One region of the Blautia sp. HCP3S3_D9 genome, then DNA from elsewhere that is predicted to be linked to it. Evidence: riboswitches for the same ligand, from Rfam matches in the RefSeq annotation. Region 1 holds a riboswitch; the other holds the start of a gene.

Evidence for each region. A riboswitch is a leader RNA that binds a small molecule or an ion and turns the genes downstream of it on or off. The one in region 1 is predicted to bind FMN.
Region 2: it holds a riboswitch for FMN, as region 1 does, so the genes downstream of both, ACTNES_RS18495 (ECF transporter S component) here and ribD (bifunctional diaminohydroxyphosphoribosylaminopyrimidine deaminase/5-amino-6-(5-phosphoribosylamino)uracil reductase RibD) in region 1, are expected to answer to the same signal.

The regions. Positions count from the first base shown of each region.
Region 1 covers NZ_JBQHWS010000016.1:857-4,357, forward strand. The annotation lists gene ribA (GTP cyclohydrolase II) at 1-573, opposite strand, end outside; gene ribD (bifunctional diaminohydroxyphosphoribosylaminopyrimidine deaminase/5-amino-6-(5-phosphoribosylamino)uracil reductase RibD) at 732-1,739, opposite strand; FMN riboswitch at 1,977-2,091, opposite strand; gene ACTNES_RS05445 (AAA family ATPase) at 2,172-3,501, opposite strand, start outside.
Region 2 covers NZ_JBQHWS010000158.1:1,634-5,134, reverse strand. The annotation lists gene ACTNES_RS18505 (DUF5684 domain-containing protein) at 1-1, opposite strand, end outside; gene ACTNES_RS18500 (hypothetical protein) at 671-1,162, shown strand; FMN riboswitch at 1,284-1,417, shown strand; gene ACTNES_RS18495 (ECF transporter S component) at 1,574-2,209, shown strand; gene ACTNES_RS18490 (NUDIX hydrolase) at 2,432-3,046, shown strand; partial or broken gene ACTNES_RS18485 (glycoside hydrolase family 3 C-terminal domain-containing protein) at 3,119-3,501, shown strand, end outside.

The DNA.
Region 1 (3,501 bases):
CATTTTTGTAGTCGTCACGCGGTCCACCAGAATATCATGGCATTTACGGTAATTCTGAATATCTTTGATCGTTATGAATTTCAGATTCCACTTTCTGGCAAGTTCCCGTAACTCAGAGGTCTTCATGATAGTGCCATCTTCTCGCATAATTTCACAACACAGGCCACACTGTTTTAATCTGGCAAGTCTGCAGAGATCTACAGTTGCCTCTGTATGTCCGTTCCTTTCCAGCACCCCATTCTTCTTTGCCAGAAGCGGAAACATATGTCCGGGACGTCTGAAATCTTCGGGTTTTGCATTCTCATCTACGCATTTCATGGCTGTAACAGAACGTTCTGCTGCGGAGATTCCTGTACTGGTACTGACATGGTCTACGGAAACAGTAAAAGCCGTTTCGTGATTATCAGAATTTTCTGCTACCATCTGCGGGAAGTGCAGTTTTCTTACATATTCCTCAGACATTGGCATACAGATAAGTCCCTTTCCATGGGTAGCCATAAAATTAATATTTTCTGTTGTGGCAAACTCTGCTGCACAGATAAAATCTCCTTCATTTTTTCTCTCCTTATGCAATGTATTTTTCTGATACCATATATTTTTCTTCTGTTAAGAGGGCAAAATCATTCGCATTGGCAGCTTATCTGGTCCATGTCAGGCAGATAAAGCATTCACTGCACAATTCTGCACCAGTCGAATAACTGCTTTTTGCTTAATTCTGTCAAAATCCATACTTATTCAGGAAATCCCGTTCCTTCTACTGGCGTCTTTGCTTTTTCTCCTCCAAAAAGTTTGGGTGCTATATAGGTCTGAACTTTCTGGACAATGCCGCTTTCCAGTGCTGACCAGTTTAAAGTGCCTCCTCCTTCCAGCAAAATACTGTCTATTTTTTCGGCTCCAAGAAGTTCCATTAATCTGTTTAAATCTATGTGTCCGTTTTTCTTCGGAACATACAGCACTTTGCATCCAAGTTCTTCATAATTCTTTATCTTCTGCTCTTTACTGCTGGTCGCAAGAATTATAGGAACTGTCGCTGCAGTCTTCACGATCTTAGAATTCAGTGGTGTTCTCAGGTGGGAATCACAGATAATACGCACGGGATTTCTGCTGTTTTCCAGTCTGCAGGTGAGCATCGGATCATCCGCCAGAACTGTTCCCACTCCAACCATAATTCCTGTATATTTCAGTCTCTGTTTCTGTACATGCCTTCTGGCAGCTTCTCCTGTCACCCATCTGGATGCACCTGTATAAGCGGCAATCTTTCCATCCAAAGTCATCGCATATTTCATGACTACATATGGTTTTTGATTTTGAATGTAATAAAAGAACGCTTCATTCAATTTATCACAATCTCCTTTTAAAACATTTTCTGTCACTTCAATCCCATGATCCTTCAAAATCTGGATTCCTTTTCCTGCAACCAGCGGATTAGGATCCGATGATCCGACGATCACGCGTCTGATTCCCGACTCCAGGATCGCATTGACACATGGAGGCTGTTTTCCGTAATGACAACAAGGTTCTAAAGTAACATACATGGATGCACCTTCTGGTTGTTCTGTGCATGCTGCCAAAGCTTCCCTCTCTGCATGAAGTTCACCATATTTTCTGTGATATCCCTGGCCAATAATCTTTTCATTTTTAACGATCACGGCGCCTACCATTGGATTGGGTGCTGTAAAACCCATTCCTTTTTGGGCCAGTTCTAAAGCCATTTTCATATATTGTCTGTCTTTTTCCATATCAGTTATATTTTTCAATACCTCATCTCCTGTTCTTCTGATGGTACAGAAAAAGCCCCGGTGTTTTTCAACATCCAGGGCTTATGAATTCATATTTGATATGAATTATCTTTCTGTGAATCTGACTTTTATTTCATTGCTGAAATCATTTTAATGATATTAAAAAAGCTCTGGAATAAATTTATTATTCCAGAGCAGTCAGCTTTCACAGATCAGTTAATTCTTCTGTATCTTTACTACTATCTTCTTTCATCCAGACTGTACTGTCGGCTTCGGAATTGCACCGAATCATACCTTACGGCTCGTGGGCTTTACCACCGGTAGGGAATTGCACCCTGTCCTGAAAATCTTATTTTATTCAGCAACTTTTATACTTTATCCTACTGATGTTGGATAGTATACGCTTAACTTTTATCTATGTCAAGATTTTTTTCAGGAAAGTAATTCTCTTACCATCTCTGCGTTGAATGCAACACCTGTCAAATGGTCTACTTCGATCTGGTACAGGGCATTGGCTGCAATGTGCTCTGCTGCCTGTTCCAGGTCACGGATTCCGCTGGTGTTTTTATGTTTCTCAACGATAGCATCCAGACCGTCTTCTGTTACTACGCATTCTTCTGCTTTCAGGCTCATGCGTTTCAGAACTTTTGGAAGAACGTATTTGGAGAAGATGATCTTCTTCTCTTCTGACGTGTAATCCGGGATATCGATCACTGCAAAACGGGACATCAGCGGTGCACTGATCTGGGATTTATCATTTGCTGTGGCAATAGGATATACACCAACTGTCGGTACCATACATTCCATGTAGTTGTCTGTAAATCCAAGGTTGTCAAGCAGTGTCAAAAGTACATCTGCAGGGTTTCCATTACCTTTACCTGATGCTGCTTTATCAAGCTCGTTGATGATAAATACAAGGTTAGATTCTCCTGCTGCTGAGAAGGCTTCCATAATGATTCCAGGCTTCGCATTTGCATAGATTCTGGAGCTTCCTGTGAGCTGTTCCGGGTCATTGATGGAACTCATGTCCAGAGTTGTCCACGGAAGTTTCAGGATACGTGCAACTGCATAAGCAATCTGAGATTTACCTGTACCAGCAGGACCTACAAGGAGAAGTCCGTATGCCGGAAGTGTATGAGTACGGTTAATCTGGATAATTGTTTCGATGATACGCTGCTTTACAGATTCCATTCCGTAAAGTTCTTCGTCAAGGATCCTGCGGGCTTCCTGAGGGTCAATTGCTTCGAAATAGTTGCTCTTCCACTGTACATTCATCATAATGGAAAGTGCACGCTGGGCATGACGTCTCTCCTCCGGAGATACTTCGTGAGAACGGGCAACTGCGAGGTTTCTTCTTGCCCAGAGACGGATATTGTCCGGAAGGGTTCTTCCTGCGCAGGTCATGAAATCAGTAATACTCTGAATACTCGTAAGTTTCATTTCATCTCCTGTTTCTTCCTCATCTTCTTCCTCAACAGCCTCTGCAGGTGCGCTGCTTGCAAGAAGTCTCTCAATCATAAACTGAAGGAATCCGTCCTCTGCAGAAAGCTTGGTGCCGCCACCGAATGCTGTCTCACGGATCTTATAAACTGCATATCCATTTTCCTGATTCTGTCCGGAGAGACGTACATTGATATGGTTCTCTCCAAGCCATTTGAGAAGGCTTACGAATCTGGAATCAATACTTATAATATCTGCGCTGAAAGTTCCGTCTTCTTCTTTGAATTCAAAGGATGTACGTTTGATCGGATTAGTAAAAATA
Region 2 (3,501 bases), on a different contig from region 1:
TTTGTGTTCCCCCATTTCTTTCTGTGAGATATGATACATGTATCGTTGGTGTAGAAACGTAGTTGAGAACTATGCTTGTTCTCCTGAAGTATTTATGCTAAATCCATTAAAGCATATTCTCAGTAGTTCGTCAATTATCAAAGAAGATTGTAAATTTTATATTTGCTAGTTGACTGTAAGGAATAAAAATAATGTCTGGTTATAAGTAAGAAAACTATTGTTGCTGTGGCATAAAACATATACTGCCAGTGAATGAAAAGCTGATAAGAGAAGGGTATAATGAGTGTAATAAAGGATGAGTGAATTGGAGATGGTCATTGACTGATATAGCGGAATCTGATAGATGAAAAAGAACAGCGGTATTCTGTTTATTTAATGGAGAACGGGATAATATTTTCGAGGATGACACGGTAGAAGTAACCGGTCTATCGTTGAGAAAAAGTTTATTTGGAAATACCAATGGCGGGGAAATGTAGGTTGTTGTATTAGTAGACTGCAAGGTCAATAATATTAATCAGGCAGAGTAAAGTTTAATAGCCTCTTTTGCCCGTTTTGTGTTATAATTTCTGTATAGCGAATAAATTGCAGATCAAACAGGGAGGAGATCACTATGCGAAAGAAAATGAAACAGATATGTTGTATATTATTATCCTTGATAATGTGTTTAGGTATGTCAATACCAACCATGGCAGCTTCGTCAAAATATAAAGCTGCTGTTGCAAGTTACAGGCAACTGATTTGGCAGTCTGGAGGAGATTACAAGATTATAGATCTTGATGGAAACGGAGTGCCGGAACTGGTAGTATATAATAGTTCGAAATGGGCTAACGAAGTATATACATATAATGTAAGTACCGGTAAAAAGAAATGTTTAAAAAGTGTTGGCGTAGGAAAAGGTTATAATATGCGGGCACAGTATTCTAAGAAAAAACATCAGGTAGCATTACCTACAGCTAATACAGGTGGAAATTCCTTATATATCTATAAGATTAAAGGACAGAGTGCAACAAAATCATTGGAAGCAGAATATCTTAATGGTCGTTATGGAAGATTTGATCCGGCGTACAGACCAGGATATAAGATTAACGGAAAAAGGGTCAGCTATGCAACATATAAAAAGAAAGTTTCTTCTGCTCTTAAAGGATTTACATCTATAGGATAATCCAGTTATTGTAATTGTAAAAATATTGGATATTGTTCAAAGTTTGGTGAAACTTAGAAAAAAGTCACAAATGATATTGAAATAGATATCTGTATGTAGTATAATCAGATGCAGATAAAAGAAAATTCTTCGGGGTTGTGGTGATCAGCATCAGCTGAGATTCCCTACCGGCGGTTATAGTCCGCGACCCGCTTCGGCGGCTGATCTGGTGGAATTCCAGAACCGACAGTATAGTCTGGATGAGAGAAGAACACGCGATATTTACCATACGTGCTCATTACCCCGGATATATGATCCGGGGTTTTTTTATATGTTGAAGAAAATCTTCATTATATAAAAAGCTTGTGGAATTTTCTTTTAACAGGATATGAGACATATCCATAGGGAATAATTTCAAAGGAGAAAAACAGTATGAGTGAACAGGTATTAAGAAATGGAAATGTGATGGCAAGAAGTAAGACGAGGACTATAACACAGATAGCCATGCTTGGCGCTATCGCAGGAATTTTAATGAATCTGGAGTTTCCGCTTCCTTTCCTGGCACCGAGTTTTTATCAGCTGGACTTTTCAGAAATCCCGGTACTGGTTGGTTCATTCGCAATGGGACCGATCGCAGGTGTACTGATCGAGCTGGTGAAGATTCTTGTGCATCTGGTAACGAAGGGATCTATGACAGCAGGTGTAGGCGATGTGGCAAACTTCATCTTTGGATGTACATTTGCAGTTCCGGCAGGTCTGATCTACCGCTATAAATCTGTTAAGAGCAGAAAACATGCAGTGATCGGAATGGCAGTTGGAACCGTACTTACAGCAGTAGTTGCATGCTTTATCAATGCATTCGTGTTACTTCCGGCATACGGAAAGGCTTTTGGAATGCCGGTAGAAGCATTTATTGAAATGGGTAGCGCAGTACACAGCTCTGTAAATAATCTTCTTACATTTGCAGCAATGATCATTTTCCCATTCAACATATTCAAATATGCTCTGACATCCCTGATCGTATTCCTGATTTATAAGAGAATACGTGTAGTTCTTAAGGGAGATTGATTTTATATCTGATAAAGAATAAATAAATTGGCAGTACAATAAATAAAAAAGAAGAACAGCCGTATGATGAAAAATCTGCAGCTGTTCTTCTTTTTATGTGTAAAAAATAATTACGGAAATTGTCAGACAGGCTTAAAAAAGATACGATAATATGGTAAGATAAAACAGACGATATAAACATCAGAATGTGAGGTTTATGAATAGCGAAAGGAAGTATCCATTATGGGACAGATACACAATATTGAGAAACTGACAGACTGTAAATTTTTGAATTTGTATCATTTAAATGCAACAAGTGTCCACAATACTCCTGTGTCATATTTCGTGGCATCACGTGCGAAGAGTATTAACGAATTAAAGATAAAAACAGGTAAAAATACTCCGGATGGTGTAATTATTTACAGTCTTTACGGAGAGAAAAAAGACAGGGTTGTATTGGTACGTCAGTACAGATATGCAATCGGCGGATACATCTACGAATTCCCGGCAGGTCTGGTAGAATCGAACGAAGAATTCCATGAGGGTGCAGTAAGAGAAATGTACGAGGAAACAGGACTGAAATTCACACCTCTGAAAGTAGATCCTGCATTTGAGAAACCATATTTCACAACGGTTGGCATGACGGATGAATCCTGTGCAACTGTTTACGGATATGCGGAAGGTGAGATCAGCAAAGATGCACAGGAAGATACAGAGGAAATAGAGGTTGTACTTGCTGACAGAGAAGAAGTAAAGAGGATTCTGCGTGAAGAAAATGTAGCGATCATGTGCGCATATCAGCTTATGCATTTCCTTCAGGATGAAGAACCTTTTGCATTTTTGAAGGAAGAACTTTAACCAAATCAAGCAAGTAGCGAAGCGGATGATTTTATCTGCTTGACTAAGGAGAATTAAAGGAGGATTAAGATAATGGCAAAATGGCAGAGAAGCTTCTTCCAGCCGGTGCTTCCGCTGGGGGAAGATGGACGAAGAGTTACAGGAAGTAAAGAACACATTGCACTTTCCAGAATGGCAGCAGGAGAGGGAATGGTCCTTCTGAAAAACGAGAAAAACACACTTCCGATCCGGAAAGGAACAAAAGTAGCACTTTTCGGTAAAGGAACTGTTGATTACGTAAAAGGCGGCGGTGGAAGCGGCGATGTAACCGTAGAATATATCCGTAATCTTTACGAAGGAATGAAGATCAAAGAGGATGAGGGAAAAGTAGAAATCTTTGATAAACTTGCGAAATATTATGAAGAAGATATCCAGAAACAGTACGCAGATGGTGCAGTACCTGGTATGACTGTTGA